DNA from 3 places in the Rhodococcus sp. P4_E4 genome. Region 1 is predicted to be linked to each of the others. Evidence: riboswitches for the same ligand, from Rfam matches in the RefSeq annotation. Region 1 holds a riboswitch; each other region holds the start of a gene.
What was found. A riboswitch is a leader RNA that binds a small molecule or an ion and turns the genes downstream of it on or off. The one in region 1 is predicted to bind cobalamin.

Region 1 (10,118 bases):
CACCAGATCCATTCGGCGTTTGCGTTTGCGCGCGTATCTGGCTTTCCGGGTCCGGTTGACGGGCATGACGCCATGCTATCGCCGAGTGGTGGTTACTCCGGGTACCGCCGCGGGGTGAACACCTGACGGCCCGAACCGGTTTCGACGACCGTCGTCATCGACGATCCGACGATCAGCAGAGTCCGCATGTCGATTTCGGAAGGCTCGAGCTCGCCGAGGGTCACGACGCGAACTGATTCCTCGGCTCCGGCAACATCGCGCCCGATGACAACAGGAGTATCGGGGGAGCGGTGTTCGAGTACGAGGTCCTTCATGGCTTGGACCTGCCACGTCCGCGACTTCGACGCCGGGTTGTAGACCGCAAATGCCATATCTGCGGCTGCAACTGCCGAGATACGGCGAGCGACGACATCCCACGGCTTGAGGCGATCGGAGAGGGAGAGCACCGCATAGTCGTGCCCGAGGGGAGCGCCGACGCGACTGGCGACAGCGTTTGCCGCCGTCATACCGGGAAGGATGCGTACCGGCACGCCGCGCCACTGGTCTTCGGCGGCAACTTCGAGAACTGCAGCAGCCATGGCGAATACGCCGGGATCTCCCGACGAGACGACAGCTACACGGGCGCCGTTCTTCGCCAGGTCCAACGCCATCGCGGCGCGTTCGGCTTCGACGCGGTTGTCGCTGGAATGGCGCCGCTGGCCCGGACGCGTCGGCACGCGATCGACGTAAGGGCCGTAGCCGACGAGGTCGGTTGCCAACGAAAGCTCATACGCCACTTCGGGTGTGGTCCAGGCGGTGTCGCCCGGTCCGAGTCCGACCACGACCACCTCGCCGCGGGATTCGGTTGCAGGTCGAGGGTTGTTCGACGGGCTCGGAACGATGGCGATCGAGAAGTACGGAACTCCGTCCGGGTCGACCTCGGCAGCGGATTCGACGCGTTGACGTGTGGTGCTCGCACGCTCGACGTAGTGCGCTTCATCCAAACGGCCGGAATCCTCGAGCGATTGCAGGACCGGCGGGAACGTGCGTCCGAGCTTGAGGATGGCAGCGGCGTCGGTTTCCTTGAGCCGCCTGGTCAGCTCAGCCTGCGGCAATGTTCCGGGCAGGATCGTCAGGATCTCTTCACCCTCGACCAGCGGCTTTCCGAGTGCAGCAGATGCCGCGCTGACGGAGGTGACGCCGGGAATCACTTCGGCGTCGAAGCGATCGGCCAGCCTCTTGTGCATGTGCATGTAGGAGCTGTAGAAGAGCGGATCGCCGGCGGCGAGCAACGCGACGGTTCGACCGGCCGCGAGGTGAACTGCCAACCGTTCGGCAGCCGCTTCGTAGAACTCGTCCATCGCGCCCTGGTATCCGCCGGGATGATCAACGGTCTCGGTGGTCACGGGGTATACGAGGTGTTCTTCGATTTGTCCTTCGCGCATGTACGGCGCTGCAACTCCGCGGGAGATGCTCTTGCCGTGCCGCGCGGAGTGGAACGCAACCACATCGGCCTCGCCGATGACGCGGGCGGCCTTGACGGTCACCAATTCGGGATCGCCGGGGCCGATACCTACACCCCAGAGCTTGCCTGCACTCATTCGACTTCGCTCGCAATCGCATTGACGACGGCCGCGGTGATCGCGCTGCCGCCGCGTCGGCCGCGGAGCACGAGATGATCGATCCCGCTGGCGTGTTCGATGAGGGCTTCCTTCGACTCGGCAGCGCCGATGAAGCCGACCGGACCTCCGACGATGGCGGCCGGACGGGGCGCGCCGGCTTCGATGAGGTTCAGGAGATGGAACAGTGCGGTGGGTGCGTTTCCGATCGCGACAACAGCGCCCTCGAGCTTGGCTCCCCACAGTTCGAGAGCAGCCGCCGAGCGAGTGTTGTCGATGGTCGACGCCAGCACGGGAACCCGCGGATCGCCGAGGGTGCAGATTACGTCGTTACCGGCGGGCAGACGCTTGCGCGTGATGCCGGCAGCCACCATCTGGGCGTCGCAGAAAATCGGCGCGCCGTCGCGCAGAGCTGCGCGCGCAGCCGAGACGACACCGGGTGTGAAGGCGACGTCGTCGACGAGATCGACCTGGCCACTTGCATGAATCATGCGCACTACAGCTTGCGAGACATCCGCCGGGAAACGGCTCAGGTCGGCTTCGGCCCGAATGGTGGCAAAGGACTGGCGATAGATTTCCGCGCCGTCACGGATGTACTCGATCATGTGCCACACGATAGAGGCATCACCGATCGGCCGGATTCACCCGGTAACCGTCACCCGTCGCAATCACATCCGCTACGTCCCCGCGGGGACGTCCGCAGCTGCGGTCGCACCCGGCCCAGTGCTGGCGCCCGACGACGGGCAGTTCTGCCTGCTCGACGGCGGTGATTGCGTCGGTGCGCACATCGGCGAGCGACTTCTCGCATCCCGGGCTTCCGGTGCAGGCGGTGACGTCGAGCCACGGTGAGTTCTCGTCGAAGATCAACCCCATCGGCGCCAACACCCGGACTACCTGCTCGGCAGCCCATTCGTCGAGGTCGAAGATGTGCACCGATCGCCACGGCGTCACGACAACGGGCTTGTCGACGGCGGCCAGGAACTCGGCCAGCCGAGCGTCGAGCAGCCCGAATCGCAAGCCTCCGCCCAGGGCTACGGTCCCGTCGCGCTGCTCGAGCCAGCCGATGGTGGGCCGTGCATCCGGCGTGAGGTCCGCAGCACCGGTGGACTCGGCGCTCAGACCCAGCTGCTCGAGGGTGCGTTCGATTCCGTCCGGAACCTCGGCCAGGCGCCAGTGCTTGTCGCGGACGTCGAGGAATGATCGAGCCACCTCGAGGAGCAATTCGACGGCGTCGTCCGCCTGGACGAGATGAGTGGTGTGGTGACCGGCGAGCACCAGTGAATGCTCGGTGGCGCTGCGCGCATGGAGTCCGAAATCGCCCCGTAGCCCGGTGATGTCTCCGCGCCCGTCGTCGAGGGTGAACAGGGTTCGCCCTGGCAGATCCGCCAATGCGTGATCCGCTTGGATCGCCGAATCGAGACGGTGGACCAGTTCACGAATGTCGGCGACGCCCCCGATACGGCCGGACAGTGGGGACGCGAGGATGTTGCGCACTCGCTCGTGCGTCGCGGACGGCAGCAGGCCGGCCGACGCGATTCGCGCCGCGAAGGCTTCGGGATCCGAGACCGAGCGCAGTTGGACGTTGCCCCTCGAAGTGAGTTCCATCTGCCCGTTGCCGAGATCGCGCGCTGCGTCGGCGAGCGTCTGCAATTGGACCGGGGTGAGGAGTCCGCCGGGTAGGCGCACGCGTGCCAGTGCGCCGTCGGCGGCGTGGTGAACTTGCAGTGCACCCGGGCACGCGTCTGGCTGTGAACGGTCCGTGGGCATGGCTCCAGGGTACGACCTGTCATGAGTGCCTTCTGCGGACCGGTAGCATCACCACCACCAGTGACGGCAGTTGAGGAAACCGGTGAAAGTCCGGTGCGGTCGCGCCACTGTGAGTGTTGCTCGAGCGGGACGTGTTTCCGCTCGGAAACACGAGTCAGACCCTCAACCGCCGTCGATGACAGATCTGTGCCACGGGGCGCGAAACCCCAGGAAGGCTTCACCCGTGATTCTTCTGCTCTCCACGTCCGATACCGATCTGCTGAGCGCCCGCGCCAGCCAGGAAGCCGGCGACGGCGTCTCCTATCGCTGGGCCAACCCCTCACGCTTGCTGGTCTCGGAGGACTTGCCGCCCTTGCTCGACGGCGTCGACCTCGTGATCGTTCGTATCCTCGGCAGCCGTCGTAGTTGGGAAGACGGCTTGGAGATGGTCCTCGCCTCCGGACTCCCCGTAGTCGTTCTCGGCGGCGAGCACGCGCCGGATGCCGACCTCATGGAGTGCTCGACGGTCTCCGCCGGTGTTGCTGCCGAGGCGCACAACTACCTGGCTGAGGGTGGCACGCAGAATCTGGCACAGCTGCACCACTTCCTCTCCGACACCGTCCTGCTCACCGGTCACGGTTTCGAGCCGCCGGCTCACCTGCCTTCCTGGGGAATCGCTGATTTCGCGCCCGATCTCGACGCGGCGAGCGGTCCGGTCATCGCAGTTCTGTACTACCGCGCCCAGCACCTGGCCGGAAACACCCGGTACATCCAGGCCTTGTGCGACGCGGTCGCCGAGGCCGGTGGCACTGCGCTGCCGATCTACTGCGCATCTCTGCGAACCGCAGAAGCCGAACTTCTGAGCACGCTCCGCCGCGCCGACGCCATGGTCGTGACAGTTCTTGCTGCCGGCGGCACCAAGCCCGCCACCGCGTCCGCTGGTGGGGACGACGAAGCCTGGGACGTCGCCGCACTCGCTGCACTCGACGTCCCGATCCTGCAGGGGCTGTGCCTGACCAGTAGCCGCGCCACCTGGGACGAGAACGACGACGGACTGTCGCCTCTCGACGTCGCGACGCAGGTCGCGGTGCCGGAGTTCGACGGTCGCATCATCACCGTCCCGTTCTCCTTCAAGGAAATCGACTCCGACGGGCTGTCCACGTACGTCCCCGATGCCGAGCGCGCTGCCCGTGTCGCCGGTATCGCCGTCCGTCACGGCAAGCTTCGCCACATTCCGACCACCCAGCGTCGCGTTGCTCTGATGCTCTCGGCGTACCCGACCAAGCACGCCCGTATCGGCAACGCCGTCGGCCTCGACACTCCGGCGAGCGCAATCGATCTGCTCACCGAAATGCGTTCTGCCGGTTACGACCTCGGTCCGGTCGACGGCCCTGACGCAGTTCCCGGCCTGGCAGCCAAGGACGGCGATGCGCTGATCCACGCCCTGATCGCGGCCGGCGGACAGGATCCCGACTGGCTTACCGCCGAGCAGCTCGAGGGCAATCCGATCCGCATCTCGGCAGCGAAGTACCGCGACTGGTTCGCCACCCTGCCCGAGGAACTGCGCAGCGGAGTCGAAGAACACTGGGGCACAGCGCCCGGCGAGTTGTACGTCGATCGCTCGCAGGATCCGGACGGCGAAATCGTCATCGCGGCACTGCGATTCAACAACATCGTCCTCATGGTTCAGCCGCCGCGGGGATTCGGTGAAAAGCCTGTCGCGATCTACCACGACCCGGATCTGCCGCCGAGCCACCACTACCTCGCGGCCTACCGCTGGATCGCTGCCACCCCGGACAACGGCGGATTCGGCGCCGACGCCGTTGTGCACCTCGGCAAGCACGGCAACCTCGAATGGTTGCCGGGCAAGACGCTCGGCATGTCCAGCAACTGCGGCACCGACGCAGCGCTCGGCGACCTGCCGCTGATCTACCCGTTCCTGGTCAACGACCCGGGCGAGGGAACACAGGCCAAGCGTCGTGCTCACGCGACGCTCGTCGATCACCTGATCCCGCCGATGGCCCGTGCCGAAAGCTACGGCGACATCTCCCGCCTCGAGCAACTGCTCGACGAGCACTCCAACATTTCCGCACTCGATCCGTCCAAGCTCCCGGCTATTCGCCAGCAGATCTGGACACTGATGCGTGCCGCCAAGATGGACCACGACCTCGGCCTCGCCGAGCGGCCTGAAGAAGACGTGTTCGACGACATGCTCCTGCACGTCGACGGTTGGCTGTGCGAGATCAAGGACGTCCAGATCCGCGACGGTCTGCACATTCTCGGCCGTGCACCCCAGGGCGACGCCGAAATCGAACTGGTCCTCGCCATGCTGCGTGCCCGTCAGATGTGGGGCGGCGAACAGAGCGTCCCCGGTTTGCGTGAAGCACTCGGGCTCAGCGAAGACGGCGACGAGTCGCGCAGCCGTGTCGACGACGTCGAGGAAAAGGCGCACGCACTGGTTCGCGGCATGTACGACGCCGATTGGAACCCCGCTGCGGCAGAACAACTCAGCGACGACGAGACCGTCGTGAAGATCCTGCAGTTCGCGGCCACCGAAGTGGTTCCGCGTCTGCGGCAGACGGACAACGAGATCAAGCAGGTCCTGCACGCGCTCGACGGCGGATTCATCGCCGCGGGTCCGAGCGGTTCGCCGCTGCGCGGCCTGATCAACGTTCTTCCCACTGGTCGTAACTTCTACTCCGTCGACCCCAAGGCAGTTCCTTCACGCCTGGCGTGGGAGACCGGTCAGGCGATGGCCGAGTCGCTCGCCGCTCGCTATCTCGCCGATCACGGCGAGTACCCGCGCTCGGTGGGTCTGTCGGTGTGGGGAACCGCCGCAATGCGTACCTCCGGCGACGACATCGCCGAAGTGTTCGCGCTCCTCGGTGTTCGCCCCGTCTGGGACGAAGCAAGCCGACGCGTCGTCAACCTCGAAGTCATCGATCTCGAAGAACTCGGCCGCCCGCGCATCGACGTCACCGTCCGCATCTCCGGATTCTTCCGTGATGCGTTCCCGCACGTGCTCGCACTGCTCGACGACGCCGTTCAGCTGGTCGCGGCACTGGACGAGACGGACGAGCAGAACTACGTGCGCGCCCACGCACAGGCCGACCTTGCCGAGCACGGCGACGCCAGGCGTGCGACCACCCGTATCTTCGGTTCGAAGCCCGGAACCTACGGCGCCGGACTGCTGCAACTCATCGACTCCAAGACCTGGCGCGGTGACGACGACCTCGCCGAGGTGTACACCAACTGGGGCGGCTTCGCGTACGGCCGTGGGCTCGACGGAATCCCGGCAGCCGACGACATGCGCAGTGCTTACCGTCGAATCAACGTGGCGGCCAAGAACACCGACACACGTGAGCACGACATCGCCGATTCGGACGACTACTTCCAGTACCACGGCGGCATGGTTGCCACCGTGCGCGCGCTGACCGGAAAGTCGCCCGAGGCATATATCGGCGACAGCACTAGGCCGGAATCGGTTCGCACACGCACACTTTCGGAAGAGACCGCACGTGTCTTCCGGGCGCGCGTGGTCAATCCCCGCTGGCTCGACGCGATGCGCCGTCACGGGTACAAGGGGGCCTTCGAGATGGCAGCCACGGTCGACTACCTCTTCGGATACGACGCCACCACCAACGTGGTCGCGGACTGGATGTACGAAAAGCTCGCCGAGACCTACGTTCTGGACGAGCAGAACCAGAAGTTCATGACGCAATCCAACCCGTGGGCCCTGCACGGAATCGCCGAGCGGCTCCTCGAAGCCGCCGAGCGCAACATGTGGGAGCACCCCGAGCAGAAGACACTCGACGGCTTGCGTCAGGTGTACCTCGAAACCGAAGGCGAACTCGAGGGGGAGTAAACCTCGAGAATCACCGGCAGGTCCGGGCGCTGAAGTGTTTCAGCGTCCGGACTTGATGATCTGAGCGATGTTCCGCTCCGCCAGAGCAGTGATGGTCAGTGACGGATTGACGGTGCCGGTGCTGCCCGGAATGGCAGCGCCGTCCATCACGTACAGGCCGTCGTAGCCCTTGACTCGCCCGTAGCCGTCAGTGGCCTTGCCCAGAACCGCACCGCCGAGGGGATGCGCGGTGAACGAGGAATTGACGTCTTTCGCGAACGGCAGGGCGGACGGCAGCGTGGTGCCGGCGAAGGCCATCTTGTTCTGGACGGCGCGCAGGGCCTCGACGGTGGCGTCGTTGCCGTTCTTCGGCCAGTTCAGCACCACCCGATCGGAGCCGCCGTCGTAGGCGAAGTCGGCGCGCTGCGAATCGAGGGTCATACCCAAGGTTCCGAGCATGCCGATGTTGACGGGTAGCCCGGGGACGTACCAGTTTTCCAGGGAGAGGGGCATTCCCGACTCGTCGACGATGCGTGATGCCGACGGTGCGGCTTGCTCGGTGCCGTCACTGAAGCCGAACGAGCGCACCATCCCGGCGTCGCCGTTCGTTCCCCAGCCCTTACCGACGTGTTCGTTGAGGTTCGGCAGCGCGCCCGTCGCCTGGGCGCGTACCAGCAGTTCGGAGGTGCCGATCGAACCGGCGCCGAGGAACAGACGGTCACAGGTAAGAGTCTTCCGGGCCAGAACGCCACCCGTCGGATCCGTCGATTCGACGTCGACGACGTAGCGTCCATCACGTTCGCGACTGATCGCGAGCACCTGATGTCCGTAACAGACGGTGGCTCGTCCGGTGGCTTCGGCGGCGGGAATGTAGTTCTGCGTGAGGTCGAACTTCGCGCCGTTGGAGTTACCCATGTTGCTGTCACCGACAGTGGCCGAGGCTCGGGTTCGGCCGTCGAGTTCTGAGCGCACCACGTCCCAGTTCCAGATCCCGTCGATCCGCTGCGGATCGAATCCGGCACGACGAGCGTCCTGATCCCAACGACGCGAGTGACCGAAATTCGGGGTTTGGTAAATGTCTTCGGGCAACGGGCTCAGACGCAGCATCTGGCGCACCTTGGGGTACCAGGTGGACGCCATCTCGTCGTAGTCGAGGGAGTTGCCGAAGACTGCGTCGAAGAATCGGCGCTCGGGCGCGATCATCACGCCGGTGAAGATGATGGAACCACCGCCGACTGCAGCGCCGCGCCAGACCGAGATGTGTTCGTAGTCGGTGGCATCGAGGACGCCGCTGAAGTAGTCGCACACCACCGGGAGTCCGGTGAGGTTGGTGAACGATGTGCGCCGGAAAACTCCGCGGCCGTCGGCCAGCATGTCGGAGGTGTGAATCTCCCGCTGCGGATCGTGCGGCCATCGGAGTCCGCGTTCGAGGATGGTGACTTGGGTGCCGCTCTGCGCCAACCGGAGAGCGGTCGCGCTGGCGCCGAAACCTGACCCGATGACGATGGCTTCGGAATGTTCCGGGGGAGTGGGCGAGGGTACGAACAACTCGGGGACGAGTGCGCGGTAGTGATCGGCACCCATCGGTAGCGCACGCAGAGGCGCGGGGGCGGCGTGGCTGATCGATGTCGACATGAGCGGTGTCGCGGCTGCAACTGCTGCCCCCACTCCGGCCGCTTTGAAAAAGTCACGACGCTGCATGTCACGACGCTGCATGTGTTTGTTCGACTCCCCAGTTCGACGATTTGCCTCAGAATAACTCGAGATGGAGTTTGGGGACGAAACGGCATGTTGAATGCGCACAGAAACCGGAGAAAACGTGCATAAGTGGCATGTTTCAGCCGATTGCGGAAGGTCGCCGGATAGTCGCCGAGGCTCATCGGTGTCCAGTGAGAGGTTCCCGCCCCTATCCTCGAGGAGTGAACTCCGACTTCAAGCGCGTCTCCGAGGCCAAGTACGTCCTACTCACTACCTTCCGCAAGGACGGAACGCCGGTGGCGACGCCGCTCTGGGCCGCGCCGGACGGCGACAAGCTCCTGATGTGGACCGTCACCGATTCCTACAAGGTCAAGCGCATCAAGCGAAACCCCTTGGTCACAGTCGCCGCGTGTGACGCGCGGGGAAATCCGAAGGGTGAACCGGTTGCCGCCGTCGCCGAGATCCTCGACGCGCCGGGCACCGATCATGCTCGCGACGCGATCGCGCGTCGCTACGGAATCCTTGGCTGGATCACCTTGAAAGGCAGTCTCCTGCGCCGCGGCAAGACCGGAACGATCGGACTTGCCATCACTGCAGCTTGACCGCGTCAGTTGCCGAGCAGATCGTCCAACGCTGAATCGAACCGCGGATAGGTGAAGGGGAAGCCGTTGTCCGTCAGCACTTTCGACACGGCATGACGACCCGTCAGGCCCAAGGCAGCGTCGCTGCGCAGCAGGAACGCGCCGAATCTGACCATGACAGCGGGCGTCGGCGGCGCAGGTGGCCGGTGAAGGTGCTTGCGCAGCCCGGCCATCAGTTCTGAATTGCGGACGGGATCCGGGGCAGTCGCGATGACCACGCCCGAGGCAGCCGAATCGGGTTCGAGGGCCCAACGAACGATCGACAGCCAGTCGTCGATGTGAATCCAACTGGTCCATTGTCTACCCGAGGCAACGCGTCCGCCCAGACCGAGACGTACGAGCAACAGGAGTCGCTCGAGCGCCGGTGTGCCCTTCTCCAACACGACACTGGTTCGCAGGATCACTACTCGTGACGTGTTTGCTCCCTCGACCGCTGCCTCCCAGTCCTTTGCGACGTCGGTCATCTGAGGTGGTCCGTCAGCGAGTGGGGAAGCCTCGTCGAGTCGGGTCTCTCCGGCGTCACCGTAGATTGCGAGCGTGCTCGCCTGGATCCACACCGGAACAGGGTTCGCCAGTAGTTTCGACGCTTCG
Region 2 (10,118 bases), on a different contig from region 1:
TGGAATGCTTCGCCGTCACGGCCGGGCACATGCATCAACTCGACGAGGGCAGCGGCCACATAGTCGACCGGCACCACGTTGGTCGCCCCGAGGTTGGGGATCGGGACAGGTAGTGCTGCAGGTAGTTTCGCGAGTAGCGTCAGACCTGGGAACAAGTAATACGGTCCGTCGATCTTGTCCATCTCTCCGGTGACGGAGTTGCCGACCACGGCAGACGGCCGATAAACACGCCAGGTGAGGCCTTCTCGTTCTCGAACGAGCTTCTCGGCCTCGAACTTGGTTCGGTGGTACGGCGTCGGAAAGCCTTGGCCGCAATCGAAATCGGTCTCACTGAACGTGCCCGGATAGTCGCCTGCGACTGCAACCGATGACACGTGATGAAGGGTGGCTCCCAGCTTTGCAGCAAGTTCGACCACGGAGCGTGTGCCCTCGACATTCGTCGAAGCCTGCTCGTCTCCGGCCGTGATGTCGTAGATCGCGCCGAGGTGAAGGACATGGTCGGCCGGCGGGGGAGAGTCGATGCCCAGCTCGGGCTCGGTCAGATCGCCAACGAGCGGAAGCACTCGATCGCCGCCGGGAATTGCCGACACCTGTGCTTCGAGTTTTGCGACAGAACCCGCTCTGACCAGCACGTGGATTTGAGCAGTTTCATCATGCTCGAGCAGGAGCGGTAGTACAGCTCGTCCGAGGAACCCGGTACCGCCAGTGACGATGTATGTGGCCATGGTCGGTAACTTACTCCAAAGTAAGATCGACGGCTAGAGGGAACCGGACATCAGTGCGTCATGACGCCATCCTCGGTGTCGAAGTCGATGCCCGCAGTGATGATTCCCGAAAACAGGAACGCGACGGCAAGTGCAAGAGCGGGGATTGCAAGGATCCATTCGAAAATTGTCATGCTCCAAGTCTGACGAAATCAGCTTCGGAGAACATCGCCCTGCGGAGCGATTTAGGCGATCGGGCAGTCATCCTCGAGGACGACTGCCCGATCAGGGAAATCCACTAGTGCGTGATCAGTGGCCCGAAATCAGTGGCCGATGCCGACCTTCGCGTGAACTTTTTTCATCCAGGCCGGAGCCCACCAGTTCGCTTCGCCCATCAACTTCACCAGCGAGGGCACGAGCAACATGCGGATGATGGTCGCGTCGACTATCAGCGCGACGATCATGCCGACGCCCAGGAACTTCATCACCGACAACCCGGACATCGCGAATGCCCCCGTCACCACGATCAGGAGTAGGGCGGCGGCCGTCACGATTCGGCCGGTGCGTTCGGTTCCGAACTTGACTGCTTCCTCCGTCGTCGCTCCCGCGTTCTTGGCCTCGACCATCCGGGACATCAGGAAAACCTCGTAGTCCGTGGACAATCCGAACACCACCGCCAGGATGAGCACGACGAACGTCGCCTCCAGCGGAGTTTGACTGACCCCGAGGAGTTCGACGCCGTGACCGTCCTGGAAGACGAAGGTGAGGACTCCGAAGGTGGTCGCGAGGCTCAGCGCGGCCATCAGTACCGCCTTGATGGGCAGGACCACCGAACCGAACGCGAGGAACAACAGGATCAAGGTGGATCCGACCATGATGAGGATCATCACCGGCAACCAGTGCAGGACGGCGTTGTTGCCGTCGTCGACCATGGCTTGACCGCCACCGACAAGCAGCACTGTTCCGTCGGGAGCGGAGATCGCACGCAGATCTGTCACTGCGGTGCTCTGTGATTGGGGCGTAGAGCCCTCGCTGTAGAGAGCCTGAACCGCGATGAGTTGATTGGTGCTCGCGACGACGGTCGCCTGACCGATGCCCTCGACCTGACCGGCGGACTCGGCGATCGCTGCACCTTCGGCCGGGGTGAGAGTGTTCCCGTCCTCGGCCTGAAGGATCATCGTCGCGCCGTTGCCGGTCTGCGGGAAGTCGTTGACCAACGTGTCCATTGCGACGCGAGCGGGGTCGTTGTCCGGGAGTGCGGTGTACGAGAGTTCTCCCAAACGGGCACCGAGCAGCGGCGAGGCCATCACGAGCAGCACGGCCACGATCGTCACCGAGACCGCGACCGGACGCTTCATCACCCACGTGACGACGCGGCCCCAGAACTTGCGCGAGCGTTCCTCGCCGCGTTGCGCCGCATCCTTGCGCCACGTCAGGGCGTTGATGCGATGCCCCAGAATGGCAAGCAGCGCAGGCACAGCGGTCAGCGACAGAACCGCCGCGCTCAGTACTGCTGCGATCGCACCGAAACCCAAAGACCGGATGACGGCCTGCGGGAAAACGAGCATGCCGCTGAACGCGCAGATCAGCAGCAGACCCGAGAACATGACGGTGCGACCCGCGGTCAGAACTGTCCGCTGCGCAGCCGCTCCCGGGTCCGAGCCCGAATTCAGTTCTTCACGGAACCGACCGACCACGAACAGTCCGTAGTCGATTGCAAGTCCCAACCCGAGAAGAGAAGCGACGTTGATCGAGAACGAAGACACATCGGTGATCAGCGTGAGGACTCGCAGAACCGCCAAGGCGCTCAAGACACTGAGTACACCCACGAACACCGGAACCGCCGCAGCGACGACGCCGCCGAAGATGAAGACCAGCAGCACCAGAGTGATCGGAATGGCGATGGCTTCGGCGACCACCAGGTCTTTCTCCAGCTTGGTGTTGAACGCGACGCCGACGACGGTGTTACCCGCGAATTGTGCCTCGGCACCTTCAACTTCGAGCTTCGGCAAGAGATCGGCGAAAGTAGCAGGTGTGACGCCCGAGTCCGGTGCCAACGTGATCGCAACGGCCGCCATGGATCCGTCGTTCGAGAGCAGACTGGCCTTGGCCGCGGCGTCCGTTCCCCAATACGACTTCACCGACGCGGTCGGCACTTCCGTTTTGAACTGGTCGACGGCGGCCGTCACTGCCGGCCCGATGTCGTCGAGGGTCTTACCGTCTGTGGGTGAGTAGATCGCGATGATGTCCGGGGTCTGCGGTCCGAGATTGTCTTCGATGATGTCCGCAACCTTCGCGGAGTCGCTGCCCGGATCGATGAAGCCGCCCTGGCTGAGCTTGCCGAACACTCCGAGTCCCCACACCCCACTGATGAGAACTATCAGAACCGCGAGGCTCAGTACCCACCATTTCCGGGCGACGACGGTTTGGGCCCAGCGTGTCATGTATCAACTCCGGTGTGTGGGGGCGTCTGGCCAGATCGACTGTAGTGGGCGTTTGGTCTTGAATCGGAAACGTCATGCATACTGCTCGAAGCACTTGCAAGCCACGTGTGTGGGGGAAGCCGGTCCGAATCCGGCGCTGACCCGCAACGGTAGGTCGATTCTCGGTAGTCACCGAGCGTCGGCAAGCCCGATTACCCACCGCGCGGTGTGCGACATCCATTCGTCGTGGTCTACGAAAAGGAAGTCCAGCAGGAGCTCTGGCCGAGTATCAGTGTGCGGGCGGAGTTGTCTGTCGGATTCTCATTCGTGGCTCAGAGCCCTTACGAGGTCCCCGTGTCACTTCAGTTCTCCCCGTCCCGCGCCGCCGCTGTTCTCATCGCGGTCGCCTTTGTTTCGGCAGGTTGTTCCAAAGGCCAGGAATCAGAGTCCGCGTCTGCTGCGGAATCCTTCGCACAGGCTGTGTCCGTGACCAACTGCGATCGAGAGATGACCTTCGACTCGCCGCCGCAGCGCATCGTGTCTTTGAACGGGCATGTCACCGAGGCGCTCATCGAAATCGGTGCGGGTGACCGGATCGTCGGTCGGGCGTACAGCGACAACCCGCCAACTGCGGAGACCGCCGATGTATTCAACAAGATTCCCAGCCTCTCCGATACGTTCCCCAGCATGGAGCAGGTCCTCGACGTCGATCCGGACTTCGTGGTCGGAGGAATGACCAGTGCCTTCAACGAGAAGCAAGGCCGTTCCCGAGACGCTTTCGGCGAGCGCGGAATCAACACCTTCCTCTTCTCGGAATACTGTGGCACCGGTTTCCCCGACATCGGATTGCTCGAGAACGACTACACGCAACTCGGTCGAGTCCTGGGCGTCGAAGATTCCGCCCGCGAGGTCGCAGAGGAGATCAGCGATGGTCTCGATTCCGTCCGCGCTTCGGTCGGAGACGCGGCGCCGGTACCGACCTTCTTCTACGACAGTGGTGACCAGGTTCCGACGACTATCGGCGGAGTCGGCGTCGGTCAATTGGTCGCGGAATACTCCGGCGTCTCGAACATCTTCGCCGAAGGGACAAAGCCCTACATCGACGCATCGTGGGAAGCTGTTGCCGAGCGTGCACCCCAGGCGATCGTGGTCATCGACTACGGAGACAAGACCGCCGAGCAGAAGATCGACTTCCTCCGCGCCCAGCCGTTGATGGCGACCACCCCTGCTGTGCAGCAGAACCGGTTCGTCGTGGTTCCTCTCGCGGACCTGTTCGAGAGTTCACGGTTGGTGCGTTCGGCACAGACCATCGCGACGGCCTTCCATCCGGGCGCTGACGCGGCGAAGTGACCCGCACGCGTTACGGGTACGGCGCCCTACTTGTCGGCTTGGCGGTCGCCTTGGCGATCGTCCTGGGGTTGGCCGTCTCCTTGGGATCGGTTCGCATTCCCGTCGGTGACGTCTGGGCGATAGTCGGAGCCCGTTTGGCGCCAGGGACTTTCGAAACGTGGTGGACCGCGGCGCGGGAGTCGATCGTGATCGACTCCCGCCTGCCACGTGCACTCACGGCTGCGGTCGTGGGTGCTTCCTTGGCGATGTCGGGTGCTGTTGCTCAGGCTGTCACACGGAATCCTCTTGCCGACCCGTATCTGCTCGGAGTTTCGTCGGGTGCGGGATTCATGGTGGTGCTCGTCTCGGTGCTGGGTTTCGGCGCCGGCCTCCTCGGGGTTTTCACGATTCCGGTCGCAGCATTCGTCGGGGCGATGATCCCGTTGTTTCTCGCACTGCTGATCGGCGGCCGGTATCCGCAGCCGACCGCGATCATTTTGGTGGGTGTAGCGCTCGCCCAGATATTCTCGGCGCTCATCACCTTTTGCATCCTGGTGTTGGCCGATGATCGGCACGTGACGTCGGTGATGCACTGGATTGCCGGCGGATTCGGTGATGCGCGATGGTCGACGCTGATCTTCCCGACGATCGCACTGGTCGTCGTCGGCACAGCCCTTCTGTTCAGTTCGCGGTGGATGGACGTCTTGCAGACCGGTGACGACGGGGCTGCTGCACTCGGTATGAACGTCCGGCGGTTCCGTGTGTTGTCCTTGCTTGCGGTCTCCGTACTGGCGGGCGCGGCAGTCAGCGTTGCCGGTGGAATCGGATTCATTGGCCTCCTGATCCCACATCTGGCCGGTTTCATCGTCGGCACCAGAGCAATTCGACTGCTCCCTGCTGCAGCCCTTCTGGGCGCCGTCGCGATGGTTGCCGCGGATACCGCTGCGCGCTCGGTGGCACAATCCACCGAAGTTCCGGTCGGAGTGATCACCGCCCTCGTGGGTGCACCGATCTTCGTCTGGATGCTTTACCGGCAGTATCGGAGGCTCGAACAGTGACGCAGACCAGAACAGTGACACAGGCCAGAACAGAGACACTCCCGAAGGACGCCGAAGCTGCGCCTCTGCTCGAACTCGTCGAGACCCGGGCGCGGCTTGGCAACCGCGAAGTCCTGCGCGGCATCACTTTCGCGGTGACGTCCGGTGAAATATTGGGCTTGGTCGGACCCAACGGCAGTGGCAAGACGACGGCGCTGCGCTGCTGCTACAACGCTTTGACTCCGACAGGTGGCGCAGTTCTGATCGATCAAGCCGACTCGACGACGCTCTCGCGTAAGGACATCGCCAAAACCATCTCGGCGAGCGTCCAGGAACCTACTGTCTCGGCAGGACTTTCGGTTCGTGAATCGATCGCGCTCGGACGAACTCCGCACCGTAGCTGGTTGGACCGAAGCACTGAGCGAGATACCGCCATCGTGGACCGGTGCATCGAGCAGGTTGGTTTGGTCGAGCTTGCCGGACGCGACGTGTCCACCCTGTCGGGTGGTGAGCGGCAACGTGTCTCGATAGCGCGCGCATTGGCTCAGCAGCCCAAGGTTCTGTTGCTGGACGAGCCGACCAATCATCTCGATCTTCGTCACCAGTTGATCGTGATGGAATTGCTCGCCGAACTTGCGTCGGCGGGGCTCGCGGTTGTGGTCACGATGCACGATCTACGGTTGGCAGTCGAGTACTGCGACAACCTTGCCGTGCTCACCGAAGGTGAACTCCGCGCGTGTGGGTCTACGGTCGAGGTGTTGGACGAGCCGTTGTTGGCCGAGGTTTTCGGCATCAAGGCGCGAGTCGAACGCGGAGTACGTCCGCGGATGGAGATATTGGGGCTGGCATGACGGAATCGGTAGCCGGGATCTACGCCCGTATGGCATTAGCGGTGCCGTTCTTCGACAACCTGAGCGCGTATCCGGATACGGTGCCCGCGGTGTTGATGACCGACCCCCAGTGGTTGGCAGCACGTGTCGCTGATACGGCCGAGCGATGGGGGAGTGCGGACAGCCGAGTGAACGGCACATTGTGGTGGTACTCGGCCAGTTCCACGCTGACTGGCATTCCGATCGGAACCGGAATGGTCACCGGGTTCGCGGCCGATCCATCGTTGAACGGTGGGCGGATCTTCTTGCGTGACAACGGCTATCTGGGCGGGTTTGCTGCCGGATCGGTCATTCCGATCTCGCGGAGTGTGGCGGAGTTGGGCCACGCGATGCTCCGCTCACTCAGTCCCGTGATCGAGGTACTCGCCGAGGTGTCCGGCGTTCGGCAGCAGGCGCTGTGGGCGATCGCGACGGACTCCATCGCCAATCGCAGCCTCGACGCCGCCGGTAGCGCGAGGGAGCGCGGAAGTGCATTTGCTGCTGGTCTGATCGATGTTCTCCGCGGTGAGAACCCGGGCATTCCCGTCCCGCGTTTCGTCGATGTCGACCGCAATGAAAGTGTTGTGCGCGTTTCTAATCCGTTGACACCGGTGGCATCCGGGCGACGCAGATTCACGCAGCGCGCGTCGTGCTGCCTGATTTACGAGGTGCCCGGTGAAGGTAAGTGCACCAGTTGCCCGAAGCGCGCACCCGAAGACCGGGTGCGCGCCTTGGCTGCTCTGGTGTGACTGGACCCAGGCTTTTACCGGGTCGGGTCAGTGAGCTGCGACCTTGGAACGGTCGAGTCCCAGCGCGTCGGTCATCGTGAAGAACAGGTCGGTCTGGTCCGTGAGGCCGCTGACATTGGCCGCGTGGGGACCGAAAGCTGCTACGCGCAACTGAGTTCCGGTATGCCCTTCGGATTCGACGGCCGGATCTTCGGACGTTCCGTAGCTGATCGTCATCTCCGAGCCGTCCTTCGTGGTCAGCTTGCGGGTCAGGCCGGGGTAGACGATTTCCTGGGCGCGCTCGACCGGGATGTTCTGGTCCTTGGCGATGGTGGCGATGTCGTCTGCGCTGACGTTGGTGACGATCTGGCTGGTGTGAGCGTGGTCGGCTGTGACGATGACCAGGGTTTCTCCGTCGGTCTTCGCAAATTCGAGTGCCTTTTGCACAGCTTCGTCGAGGTCGACGGTTTCACCGATCTGACCGCACGCGTTGGCTGCGTGGTCTTGCTTGTCGATCGAGGCACCTTCGACCTGGAGGAAGAATCCGTTGTCGTTGACCTTCAGTAGGTCGATTGCCTTCTGCGTCATGTCCGCGAGCTTCGGTACGTCGGAGGTTCGCTTGGGGTTGTCGACGCAGGTTTCGGCGGGCTGCAGGTAACCGTCGCGGGTGGCGACAGAGCCTTCCCAGCGGACGGGCATGTTGCCGTCGGCGAACAGCCCGAGCACGGGTGCGTCCTGATCGGCCTTGCCGACCTCGTTCATCTCGGCGGCATTCTTCACCAGCTGGTAGCCACGAGCGGCAGCTTGCTCGTTGAGGGTCTTGCCCTGCCAGTCACCGGCTTTCGCGGTTTCAGCGAAGGACTTGGCGCCGCCGGCAAAGGTGACGTCGGCGCGGGTGTCGAGGAGCTGTTCGCTGATCGATCCCTTGCCGCCGTTCTCGATGGCGTTCTCCGGGCAGGACTTGGACGTCGCCTCGGGTCCGTAGCACTTGCGGCCGCTGACGTGCGCGACCTGCACTGCGGGGGTGGCGTCCTGTACCTCGGCGGTGGAGACGTTGCCGGTGGCCTTGCCGTTCGCCTTGGCGATCTCGAGGACGGTCGACTGGGCCTGCCCCTTGATGTCGACGGAAATCGCGCCGTTGTAGGTCTTGGTGCCGGTGGACCATGCCGATCCACTGGCAGCGGAGTCGGTGACGTAGTCGGGCTTGCCGTCCTTGGTCAGCGCGTAGTGCGTGTACTGGCCGGTGATCGGCAGGGCGTCGAGGCCGGCGAAGCTGCCAGCAGCACCCTCGGCGTAGTTGCGCGCGGCGGTGATCTCCGAGTCGCCCATGCCGTCCCCGATCAGGAGGATGACGTTCTTCGCGCCGGAAGCGTTGACGGCGTCACGCACTGCAGCCGACTGATCACCGTCGATGCGGCGAGCACCACCGTTCGAGGACAGTTCGCCGGTCGCGGCGCGATCGACGGTCGTGCCGTTCGAACCTGTTGCCTCGTCGGCACTGCTGCTGCAGCCGGCAGCGGCCAGAACGGCGACGGCGCCGGCGACGGCCGTCAACCTACGTGTGTTGCGCGAGAACGACATACGAGTAGTACTCCTGGAAACAGTATGGATGGAGATTATGAACGCCGCTAATGATCTGGGGCCAAAGTGAACGGAGTGCAGACATGCGTACATCTGAATGTGACGAGACGGTGAGGGTTGAGATTCGCTCTGTTGACTGCGGGTGAGTGACCTGTCAGACTGAATCTGCATCGAACATCAGTTCGATGTATGTGGTGCGTCTTCCCTTTCGGCATCCTCGAGCAGTCGGTCGTCCCGTGACGGCCGGCTCGATCAGGTGCGAGGTCAGTGTGGGTTGGGGAAATGGGCCGCCGACGTGGTCCGAGATGGAACGGGTGCTGTCCGGACGGCCAGGCCGCGTGGAACACGAGGATTTGTTCCCGGGCGACGGAAGTGACAGTCCCGCCTGGTCACGAAAGCGCGGCGAGTATCACGCAGGCGAACTCACTCGTGGCACCGGCGTGGTTCCTTACGCAGAACTGCACGCTCACTCGGCCTTCAGCTTCCTCGACGGCGCATCACCGCCGGAAGAACTGGTCGAGGAAGCTGTGCGTCTCGGGCTCGAGGCGATTGCCGTCACCGATCACGACGGGTTCTACGGCGTGGTGAGGTTTGCGGAGGCTGCGCGTGAATGGGGAATGCGGACCGTGTTCGGGGCCGAGTTGTCGCTCGATTCGGTACCCAGAACTGGGACGGCAGATCCCGGTGGAACGCATCTTCTGGTACTTGCCCGTGGGCAGGAAGGATATCGCCGTCTTTCGCGGGAGATAGCCGCCGCACATCTGGCGGGCGGTGAGAAGGGCAAACTGCAGTACAACTACGACGCGCTGACCGAAGCCGCCGGTGGGCACTGGCAGATCCTGACCGGGTGCCGCAAAGGTCATGTGCGGCAAGCCTTGACGTCGGGTGGTCGCGAAGCCGCGGCGGAGGCCTTGCAGGATCTGGTCGAGCGTTTCGGGGCGGAGCGAGTGTCGGTGGAGCTCACTCATCATGGGTTGGCGGAGGACGACGAGCGCAATGCCGTTCTTGCAGAACTGGCGAGAGAACGTGGACTACGTACGGTGGCGACCACCGCCGCACACTTCGCCGCTCCTCCGCGTCGACGCCTCGCCATGGCAATGGCAGCTGTGCGGGCGCGTCAAAGCTTGGATGAGGCAGCTGGATGGTTGGCTCCGACCGGCGGAGCACACCTGCGGTCCGGCGCGGAGATGGCGACGCTGTTCTCGCTCTATCCCGAGGCTGTCAGTGGTGCCGCCGATCTTGGTCGTGAGTGCGCTTTCGATCTCAAGCTCATCGCGCCCAAATTGCCACCGTTCGACGTTCCTGCCGGGCATACCGAGGCGTCGTGGTTGCGTGAGCTGACCATGGTCGGGGCGCTGGAACGCTACGGACCCCCGGAAGGTGCACCGAAGGCATACAAACAGCTCGAACATGAACTTGCCATCATCGAGGGATTGAACTTTCCCGG
Region 3 (10,118 bases), on a different contig from region 1:
GTAGGGCCGCTCCGGACGGTGGCCCGCTCGTCGGGTTCGCCGGCTCGGCGCCGACGTTCGGGCGATCAGTGGACACCGCTCGCGACCCGTCCGGCGACAGAGCGATCAGCAATCCCGTCAGCATGAGCAGGAGCGGCAGCACTATTGCCGCCGCCCACCGGATTCTGTTGACGGGCTGAACAGCCGCGCCGCCAGCGGACCTGACCTCACTCCCCCGACCGGCCGCTACCAGCGCAGCGCCTATCGCCAGTTGGGCGCGCTCGCCGAGATACAGGAAGCCGAGCCCTGCCGATTCGGCGGCTTCGGCGGACAACTGCCGTGACTCTTCCTTGCCGAGCATGGCGACGAGCATCTTGGGCACGGGGTTTCGTTCAGCGACGAGCAGGTCCAATGTCGCAGCAAATGTCGAGCTGTCTGTAAGCAACTCGGCGGTAGCGTAACGGTGCGCCGAGTCCACGACGCCCGCGCGCGGATCGATGGCAGCGATCACAGTCTCACTGCCGTCCGGCCAGAATGCGAGAATCGGCGAAATACCATTCAGGGCGTCGACCGTCCGCAAGTAGGCAAGGCGAGCGTCCAGACCGTTGACCAACTCGATGTTCTCGAAAGTGCTGGAGAACAATGAATCCGGGACAAATTCGCGCACGTCCGCGCGCTCGCACAGCACTCCGAGGACGGTGGGGCACAGGTTCGAGCGCAGGGCCCGACCTGTGGCGACCTCGGCAGCGGAGGCGAGCGCGCGTGCCGACGCTTGCGCAGAGGGAACAGTCCCGTTCGCGCCCCACGGATGACGGAACTCGTCGATCGAGCCGAGAAGGGGTGTGTCCGCATCTACGAGAGCTGTTGAAATGGAATTGTTTTCGAATACCACGCCCAGGCTTTCACGCACTGGATCCTCCATTGACTGTTTCCAACTGGTTCTGAACTGTTTCAGGTGTTGCTATCACTGTGGAGCTGTATCAGAACGTCAGGCCACCGACCGCCATTGCGCCTGGTTCCAACACCACGTCCACCGGCGCTCGGCCGTCGACCGTGACGCGATACGTCCCCGGCAGGAGTCCGACAAACGAGAAGCGACCCTCGAACGGTTTCACCGTCCGCGCTATCGCGTGCCCGCATTGATCGACGCCGTTGACCACCACCGCCTCCGAGATGCCCGACGTCACCAGACCTGAGATCCGACCATCTGCCGAGACAGCTGTCCCCTGGTCTCTCCGACCACCAACAGAATTCCCTTGTGGATCACACACTCCCGGGGTGGTCGCCACCCGCACGGTGACATCGTCCGACCGCACGCGAGCCGTCCCTCGATCTGCGGTGACCAGTGCAGCAATCGATAGACCGTCGGCGTCTTCCCGCTTTCCCGCAGTCATCGTCGCTGTCCGGGTGAAGTACCGGTCCGCTTCCAGATTGCCTATCAGGCAATGTAACCCGAACTCGTCGACACCCGAGCCGTCTCCGCAGTAGTCAGGCACGGAGGGTAGAACGAAACCTCGAGGCACCGGAAGCTGCACGACCACGTCCGAGAGCGGGTTGCCCCGGACGCCGATGTCTACGACATACGTCACCGGATCACCCTCTCGGACAATGCCGTTGGACGGTCCGGTATCGAGCCCTGGACCGTCACCGGGGTCGAAGGGCGGCGCACCGTCAATCGCCGTCAACTCGACGGTGAAGGGAGAAGCGGACTCTCCCTCGGCTGCCAATCGAACATCCGACTGCATCGGTAGCGCACCGAGCGCAGCTGCGCCGACAAGTAACACTCCTGTCACCACGACTACGCCTCGCACTCTTCGGGCGCACGCTCTCGGTCGGAGTCGGACCGTAACCGCCTTCGACCACACCACTGACAGACGAGTTCTCACGACACTCCTTCGATGGCCGACCCTCGGGGCCCGGTCGGGCACTCTCGACCAGATTTGGCGAATCCCGAGCTACGTTCAATAGAAGTCGCTCGAGGGACTCGAAAGCCAATGGTGACGGCATGATTATGTGGGTGAACTTCTCTCACCCGGGGTGAAGTCGCGGGTGAATTGCCCGGGATGACACGCTCTGGATTCGCACCAGCTACGCTCCTCCCTGTAGATAGATGGATCGAGACAATCCGCCCAAATCCGCCAATTAGCGTGGGGCGTGAAAGCAGAAAGGGTCCGCGTTGATGTTCGGGAGGGACGGCCACGACTGGGCAGCTATTCCCGAAAGGCGCACTCTCACCGAGTCGATTCCTCGGCAAGCACTGTTCGCGAAACTGGATCGACGCGCCGCTCTGACCATCGTCCGTGCACCGAACGGCCACGGGAAATCGTCGTTGATCGCATCGTGGCTGCGCGCCCATCTGGCATCCGAACGAATACTCGTCTGGGTCTCGGCCCCAGAGCCCTCGTCGACACTCGAAGATTTCTGGGCCGTTGTCCTCGATCGAATCCACGCTGCCGGAATCGCACTGCCCGACGTCGACGATCTCGCCGATCCTTTCACCGCTGCCGCCAAATCCCTGAACGCCCTCAGCCGCCCCGTGCTGCTCGTGCTGATCAGGCCGGATCTGATATCGGAACCAGAGTTGGACGATCAGTTGATCGATCTCCTCACCCTCTGCCACAACCTGGACCTCGTGGTCACGCTCTCGGGATTCGGCATGTTCGCCGAGCCATACCTTCTCGACACGGATCACGAGGTCATCGGCGCCGATGAGCTGTTGTTCACGACATCCGATACCGCCCAATTGCTGGAACAGGCGGGGGTGCGCACGGCTGAAGGTGATGCAGAACAAATCACATCCCTGACGGGTGGGCTGCCCGCATTGGTTCGCGCCGCAGTCGCCGCCGTCAGGGACTCACGTAACAGCAACCGTGAGCGAGAGATCAAAACGAACACCGCGCAAGAGATAGACGATTACGTGACTGATTCCGTTCTCGCCACCGCTGAGCGCCTAAAGCAACATGAGTTCCTACTCGCGACCGCCTTTGGTCGATCGATCACCGTCGGCGTCGCCACAATGCTGTTCGAGTCCCAGCGCCCTGACACTGCCGAAACCGTTCATGAGATCCGCTCGCGGCTGGTGACGCTGGAGACAGCCGGCTTGTTGTCGCGCGTCGAGGCCGAAGCCGACGAAACATGGGCATTGCCTCCCGCCATTCGACGATCGATACTCGCGCACCACACCCGCGCGGGAATCGATCCGTCGCAACGTCTTTCATTCCTCGCTCACAATCGACTCGACAACGGTCATCACGCGTCGGCGCTGGACTACGCGGTCGAGGCACAGAACTGGACCCTGGCAGTAGACATCGTCGAACAACATTGGGTGACGATGATCGTGCATAACCTGGACTCGGTTCGCTCCGCCCTCCAACGGATTCCGGCGGAAGCTGCCGACAAGCACTCTGCCGTTCAGGCCGGGCGTGCCTTGTTCACGATGCATCCGAGCAAGCGATCCACGGTAATCGACTTGCTACCCGAATCGCCGGCCGAACTGTGGGAACTCGGCGCCCAACCCAGCGCGAAGGACGCCTTGAGCATCGCCTGCGTTCAATCGATCATGCTCAGGATGGCCGGTGAATACGGGCTCTCGGCAGAGACCACCAGGCGGCTGTCTCACCTCAGCCGCAGTGCGCTGGAAAACAATCCGGAAGCGGTCAGCGCACAACTCCCCCTGATGCGACTTCAATGGGCGATCAATTTTCAATTGAGCGGCAGGTTCACCGAATCCACGATCAAGGCTCGAATGGCATACAACGGCGCCCTGTCTCACGGAGTCGACTTCATCGCTCGCAACTCTGCGGGTAGTGCCGCCCTGAATTGGGCTTTGGCAGGTGAGCCGCGGCAGGCCAGACACTGGTTCGAACTCGAACAGAAGCATCCTGACCCCGGGGGTTGGCTCGAACCTGTAGTCAAGATCGCCGGCTTGACGGCACGGGCTCTCGCCGCTCTCGACACACTCGACTTCGGTGACGCACGTATCGCACTGACCGACCTCGGCGTTCCGTCTGACACCGAGGAGCTATGGGCGTTCGTCGTCTATGCGCACAGCCAATTCGCCCTGACTCAGAGCAGTGCATCTTCCGCTCTGTCCTTGCTCCACAACGCGATTGGAGTGCATTCCAAGCAGTACACGGCCACGTCTTTCGCGCTTCCTCTGCTGCAATCCGCAGAAATCGATCTCCTGCTCGCACTCGGCGAGGGAAACAAGGCGACGGCTCTGGCCAAGGAAATTGCCGATCCTGCAGCCAACCCGTGGACGCTCGCGTCGGTGGCGCGTTTACGTCAGCGAATCGGCCAGAACGAGGCCGCTGTGGCGCTGTGCCATCAGTTCGACTGGTCTGGCGAATCCTATCCGCGGGCACAGATGGAATCGCTTCTGGTGCAAGCGGTTGCACACTCCGAGCTGGGTGAGCCACGCCTCGCCTCTCAGGAGTGGTCCAGAGCGTGCAGTATCGCGGACCAAACCGGACTTCTGCGTCCGTTCGCGACCATTGGATCGGCGGACGTCGAGAAACTCGAATCGATGGCAGTAACAAAATCGCGTGCACTCGCCGAGTTCTCGAAAAGGGCTCCTGCGGAATCATTTCCGGGATTCGTACGTATCGTGGAGCTGACCGAACGCGAACAGAAGGTCCTCTCACTCCTGGCGCTCGGCATGGGGTCGGCCGCGATGGCCGACAAACTGTACGTGTCCGTCAACACCGTCAAGACTCAACTGCGCACTCTCTACAAGAAGCTCGACGTACACAATCGAAACGAAGCGATCACGAAGGCACGTCAGCTGCGCCTGCTGTAGTCCCGGGTCGGATCTGATTCGGACTACATTCTGTAGGCATGAGCACCGATACCTGTGTCTTCTGCAAGATCGTCGCGCTGACCGAGCCGGCGATTCTCGTCCACGAGAGCGAGACGACTCTTGCATTTCTCGACGCCCGACCGGTGAGTCGCGGACACACCCTGGTGGTCCCCAAGCGTCATGCAGAAAACCTCGATGCTCTCGAAAGCCACGAGGGCGCAGAGATGTTCCGCGTCGGCACGCTCATCGCCGGAGCTCTACGCCGCTGCGACATCGCCGCTGACGGAGTCAACTTTCTCGTCAACGACGGGCGTGCCGCGGGCCAAACCGTGTTTCACTCGCACCTCCACGTCGTCCCCCGCCATCGCGGCGACAAGGCGAAGTTCGCTGCCGGACTCCTGGCCAGGCGAGCCGTCGAACTGGAGCAGGTGGGCGCGTCGATCCGCAGTCAGCTCACCGTCTGAAGGAATTCCGTCACCACTTCGCGATAGCGCTGCGGTTGATCGTCGTGAACCAGGTGGCCTGCGTCGGCAATACGTACGTACCGAGTTCCCGGCCTCTCGGCCATCTCTCGCATCTGTCCCTCGGGGGTGATGGTGAACTCTCCCTCGATCAGCAAGGTCGGCACGTCGATCGCCTTCCACTGATCCCAGAAATGCCTCGTGCCCCACTCCTCCGAGATGTCGCGGAAGGTCGACACCTCGCCGTGCAGGTACCACCCGTCGTCGCGGCGGTCGAAAGAGTCGAGAAAGTACTGGCCGGCGACGGGCCCGAAGAATTCCTTCATCGCGTCCTCGGAAGCAAACGGCTGCGGCCACGCCGAGATCATCTGAGCCCAATCCGCGGCGGTGCGTCCGCGAAAATCCGGAGCCATGTCTTCGAGGACCAGTGCACAAACCTTTTCGGGATGCGATGCGGCGAAGCACCACGCGTGCAGAGCCCCCATCGAATGGCCGATCACGATCATCGGCTCCTCGATGGACGCAACGGCAGATGCCAGGTCGTCGACGAATGCCTCGGTGGTCAGCTCTGACGGCGCGGGCCGGCCGTGACCGGCGGCGTCGAACGTGTAGACGTGGCCGAACTCGCGGATCCACGGCACCTGGCGTCGCCACGTCCTCGAGCTGCCCATGAGGCCGTGCAACAACAGAATCGGTTGTCCTGTTCCACCTTCGTCATGCAACACGAGTGTCACGGTACGCGGTGAAGGTGCGCGGGTAATGTCGCTTGCATGGCAGTCGTGAAGATCAATGCAATCGAGGTCCCCGAGGGCGCCGGCCCCGAACTGGAGAAGCGCTTCGCAGCACGCGCTCATGCAGTCGAGAACTCCCCGGGCTTTCTCGGATTCCAACTCCTCCGCCCCACCGCAGGTGAGAGCCGCTACTTCGTGGTGACGCAGTGGGAGTCCGAGCAGGCGTTCGCCGATTGGCGTGACGGCCCTGCCCGCGAAGCCCATTCCGGCGAGCGTGCGAAGCCCGTCGCTTCGGGTGCGTCGTTGCTCGAGTTCGAAGTTGTTCTGGACGTCGCCGCAAAGAGCTGATCTAGAACGATTGTGCCCGCCTTGGCGGGCACAATCGACGGTCATCTCGGCTTACGCGTTGACACGGTGCGGGCAGTAGTGCAAAAGTTCGCATGTAAACGCGATGGTCCGACAGGAATCCGGTGAAAGCCCGGAGCGGTCGCGCCACTGTAATTCGAGGTGAAGTGCCTTTTTCGGCACGACTATTTCGACAGCCAGACACTTCGGCCATCGCATGGACCTAGGGGACGCGAAAATCCCAGGAGGCTTCGATGGCTCTCGCCTATTCTCCCGATACGTCGATCGATTCGACTCGTCTTGCTTTCCTCGCCGCTGCAGTAGTTCTGTTCGCGATGCTCGCTCTCTACCTGGTCGGATTCGACCAGGGCGCTATCTCTCGCACCGGCATGTACATGCATGAATTGATGCACGACGGTCGACACTTGATGGGCCTGCCGTGCCACTAGTCGACAATTTCACGAAGCTTCTCATTCGTGGTTTGTTGGCTGGTTTGATCGCAGGCATCCTTGCCGGCGGAGTTGCATTCGTGCTGGGTGAACCGCACGTCAATGCCGCCATTGCGATCGAAGAAGCCAACAGCGCCACCGGTGAGGTTGCCGGCGAAGCCGCTGGGCATTCGCACGGTGACGAAGAAGAACCACTGGTGAGCCGCGACGGGCAGCGCGCCGGGCTGTTCCTGGCCACAGCGCTGGCCGGACTGGCACTCGGGGCGATCTTCTCGGTCGTTGCCAATTACGCTCGACGACTCACCGGAATGTCCGGGCCGTTGTTGGCGATCACCATCGCCGTCGGTGGTTGGCTGGCCATCGAGGCCGTGCCCTTCTTCAAGTACCCGGCCAATCCGCCGGCCGTCGGAGATCCCGACACCATCAACCAGCGCACACTGCTGTGGCTGGCCGCCGTGATTCTCGGGCTACTGTCCGTCACCGCGGCAGCAGCGGCGGCAAAGGCAGTTTCCGGGCACGAGTTCCTCAGCGTGCGCATCGCTGCTCCGGTGGCTGCGTTCCTGGTGATCGCCACGATCGGTTACGTCTCGCTTCCCGGCATCAACGAGGTGGGCGAGGACTTCCCGGCAACTCTGCTGTGGGAGTTCCGACTTTCCTCGCTCGCTACGCAGGCGACGCTCTGGCTCGTACTCGGGTTGGCATTCGCCTTCCTCACCGAGCGCGCGACCAAGAACACCGAAGTAGCAAAGAAGTACGCCCTTCGCTGAACCTGCTGTGCGCCTTTATTAACCGCGGGCGGTTAATAAAGGAACGCCAAGTACAGCGAGTAGTGGCGCGACTGGTGCAGATTGCCTCCGTGGAACCACAGCGCTTCCTGCTGCGTCGGCTTCCACATGTTGCGCTGCTCGCCTTCCCACGGTCCCGGATCCTTGGTGGTATTCGAGCCCAGGCCCCACACCTTGCCGACCTTGTCGGCGGTGTCCTGACCGATCAGATCCGCCACCCAGCCGTTCATCGAGCCGTAGCCGGTCGCGTAGACCACCACGTCGGCAGGCAATTCCGTACCGTCTTCGAGGATCACGCTGTTCTCGGTCAGCTCACGAATGTTGCCGTGCGCGAGCTTGATGTCTCCATTGGCAACCAGTTCGGCCGCGCCGACGTCGATGTAGTACCCCGAACCGCGGCGTAGGTACTTCATGAACAGACCTGAACCGTCGTCGCCCCAGTCGTGCTCGAAGCCCGCCTTCTCGAGGCGATCGTAGAAATCCTTGTCGCGCTCACGGATTGCGTCGTACACCGGGATCTGGAACTCGTGCATGATCCGGTACGGCAGCGAACCGAACGTGAGGTCCGCCTTGTGTGTCGTCATGCCCGCGGCCAGTGCTCGCTCCGAGTACAGATCGCCCAAGCCCAAATCCATCAGCGAATCCGACTTCACGATGTGCGTCGAGCTGCGTTGCACCATCGTGACGTCGATGCCGTTCTCCCACAGTGCGCCGCAGATGTCGTGCGAGGAGTTATTGGCCCCGATCACGACGACCTTCTTGCCCACGTACTGATCCGGGCCGGGGTGCTTGCTCGAGTGGTGCTGATCGCCGAGGAACTTGTCCTGCCCGGGGAACGTCGGAACGTTGGCCTTGCCGGACATACCCGTCGCCATCACCAACTGCTTGGGACGCAACGTCAGCTTCTCGCCGTTGCGGTTGACCTCGACGGTCCATTCCTGGGTCTTCTCGTCGAACGACGCAGAGGTGCAGGTCGTGGAACTCCAGTACGGAACCTCCATGACCTTGGTGTACATCTCGAGCCAGTCGCCGATCTTGTCCTTGGGCGCGAACACCGGCCAGTTGTCGGGGAACGGCATGTATGGCAGGTGGTCGTACCAAACCGGGTCGTGCAGGCACAGGGACTTGTAGCGTCCACGCCACTGGTCGCCCGGCCGCTCGTGGCTGTCGATCACGATGGCCGGAACTCCGAGTTGGCGCATCCGGGCACCGAGGGCGATGCCTCCCTGGCCGCCGCCGACGATCACGACGTAAGGCTGTGTGGTGTAACCGAGTTCGCGATCCTCGATCTCCTTCTGCTCGGCCCACGTGATGCGGTTCGGGTCTGCTCCGTGCTTCGCTCCACGAGGCCGGCGAGTGCCCTTACCTTCTTCGTGTCCCTTCAATTCCTGCAACGACGTCAGCAGGGTCCAACCTTCATCTCCTTTCAAACGAAGGTGCCCGTGCGCGCGACCGGTTGCAGTCTCGAATTCGATCCAGGCCGACGTGACGCCGTCGGCTTCGTCGGGTGTCTCGGTGGTCCGGAATCCCGAAGGATCGGTGTCGTCGAGACGCTCGGAGAGCATGTCGGCAATCTGCTCGCGACCTTCGACGGTCTTGATGTTCCAGGTGAACGACACCAAGTCGCGCCAGAAGCTGTCGAGTGCAAATTTGCCTGCCACACGCTCGATGTCACGAGCCGCGAGGGCCGACTCGAAATCCGCCAGCCAGGCGTCGACGCGTTCCTGAGGTGTCACCGCCGTCAACTTCACCTCGGGGGTGACTGCGGAATCGATGGTTTGCGTCATCACTTCTCCTTGTTTGTGAATGTGACACACAGCACATCCCATAAGTGGCCCCGGTCACAAGCGTTGCAGTCTGTTGCAATCAGCGGGCGCGGTGCCGCCGCCCGATACCGGTTACCCGCACCGATGTGCGGGCAACCGACTCACCCCTCAGTAGGCTTGAATTTGCCGAGTCCCAGCGACTGAAATCCCACGACGTAGAACAGCGTCCACAACACGGCCCAGTCCACGAAACCCAGTGCATTGCCGTGTAATCCGTCGACAACTGCCGGCTCGTGAAGAATGTGCTCTGCCGCAAAGCGGTAATAGAACAAGAATGTGACCACCGCGAGCGCAAACGTGAGCAGCGCGCGGATCGCCAGGTTGACCCCGTCCGCAAAGCCCGTGGGCTTGTTACCGAAGGCGTTGGCCCAGAAGATCATCCAGAAGACCCAGCACACACCGAGCTGCGCCGGGAACTGATGGACCACACCACCCAACTCGGCAACGGCATCGCTTCCCACCAACACCTTCACGACCGGAAGTGCCACGAAGTACAAGCCGGTTCCGACGGCGAAGTTACCGATCGTGGCTGCGAGCGCCGTCTTACCGCCGCCGCCGAACAGTCGCCACGGCCAGTTGTCGAGCGTCTGGCCAGTCAGGATCACGACCACCACGACGCAGTAGAACCACCCGAGTACGGTGTCGACGGGCATCAACGGATCCGTGGCGGACAGCGACACGGACGGCAGACCGAACACGAAGTACAGCGCCAGCGTCGGAACGGCGACAAACGCGATCTCACAC

Region 2: another riboswitch for cobalamin. It lies ahead of AC1DVN_RS03615 (ABC transporter substrate-binding protein); the one in region 1 lies ahead of cobN (cobaltochelatase subunit CobN).
Region 3: another riboswitch for cobalamin. It lies ahead of AC1DVN_RS28555 (CbtB domain-containing protein); the one in region 1 lies ahead of cobN (cobaltochelatase subunit CobN).

Annotation. Positions count from the first base shown of each region.
Region 1 covers NZ_JBFUJB010000019.1:127,849-137,966, forward strand. The annotation lists gene AC1DVN_RS20980 (HNH endonuclease) at 1-66, opposite strand, end outside; gene cobJ (precorrin-3B C(17)-methyltransferase) at 93-1,580, opposite strand; gene AC1DVN_RS20990 (precorrin-8X methylmutase) at 1,577-2,203, opposite strand; gene cobG (precorrin-3B synthase) at 2,223-3,365, opposite strand; cobalamin riboswitch at 3,417-3,549, shown strand; gene cobN (cobaltochelatase subunit CobN) at 3,589-7,209, shown strand; gene AC1DVN_RS21005 (GMC oxidoreductase) at 7,249-8,889, opposite strand; gene AC1DVN_RS21010 (PPOX class F420-dependent oxidoreductase) at 9,108-9,488, shown strand; gene AC1DVN_RS21015 (TIGR01777 family oxidoreductase) at 9,494-10,118, opposite strand, start outside.
Region 2 covers NZ_JBFUJB010000002.1:136,868-146,985, reverse strand. The annotation lists gene AC1DVN_RS03630 (SDR family oxidoreductase) at 1-725, opposite strand, end outside; gene AC1DVN_RS03625 (hypothetical protein) at 776-898, opposite strand; gene AC1DVN_RS03620 (MMPL family transporter) at 1,028-3,148, opposite strand; cobalamin riboswitch at 3,218-3,365, shown strand; gene AC1DVN_RS03615 (ABC transporter substrate-binding protein) at 3,482-4,477, shown strand; gene AC1DVN_RS03610 (FecCD family ABC transporter permease) at 4,474-5,514, shown strand; gene AC1DVN_RS03605 (ABC transporter ATP-binding protein) at 5,511-6,344, shown strand; gene AC1DVN_RS03600 ((2Fe-2S)-binding protein) at 6,341-7,111, shown strand; gene phoA (alkaline phosphatase) at 7,139-8,671, opposite strand; gene AC1DVN_RS03590 (error-prone DNA polymerase) at 8,941-10,118, shown strand, end outside.
Region 3 covers NZ_JBFUJB010000031.1:45,048-55,165, forward strand. The annotation lists gene AC1DVN_RS28525 (hypothetical protein) at 1-889, opposite strand, end outside; gene AC1DVN_RS28530 (hypothetical protein) at 960-1,775, opposite strand; gene AC1DVN_RS28535 (helix-turn-helix transcriptional regulator) at 2,159-4,777, shown strand; gene AC1DVN_RS28540 (HIT family protein) at 4,816-5,241, shown strand; gene AC1DVN_RS28545 (alpha/beta fold hydrolase) at 5,226-5,963, opposite strand; gene mhuD (mycobilin-forming heme oxygenase MhuD) at 6,009-6,317, shown strand; cobalamin riboswitch at 6,405-6,543, shown strand; gene AC1DVN_RS28555 (CbtB domain-containing protein) at 6,569-6,763, shown strand; gene AC1DVN_RS28560 (CbtA family protein) at 6,754-7,530, shown strand; partial or broken gene AC1DVN_RS28565 (NAD(P)-binding domain-containing protein) at 7,575-9,335, opposite strand; gene AC1DVN_RS28570 (hypothetical protein) at 9,476-10,118, opposite strand, start outside.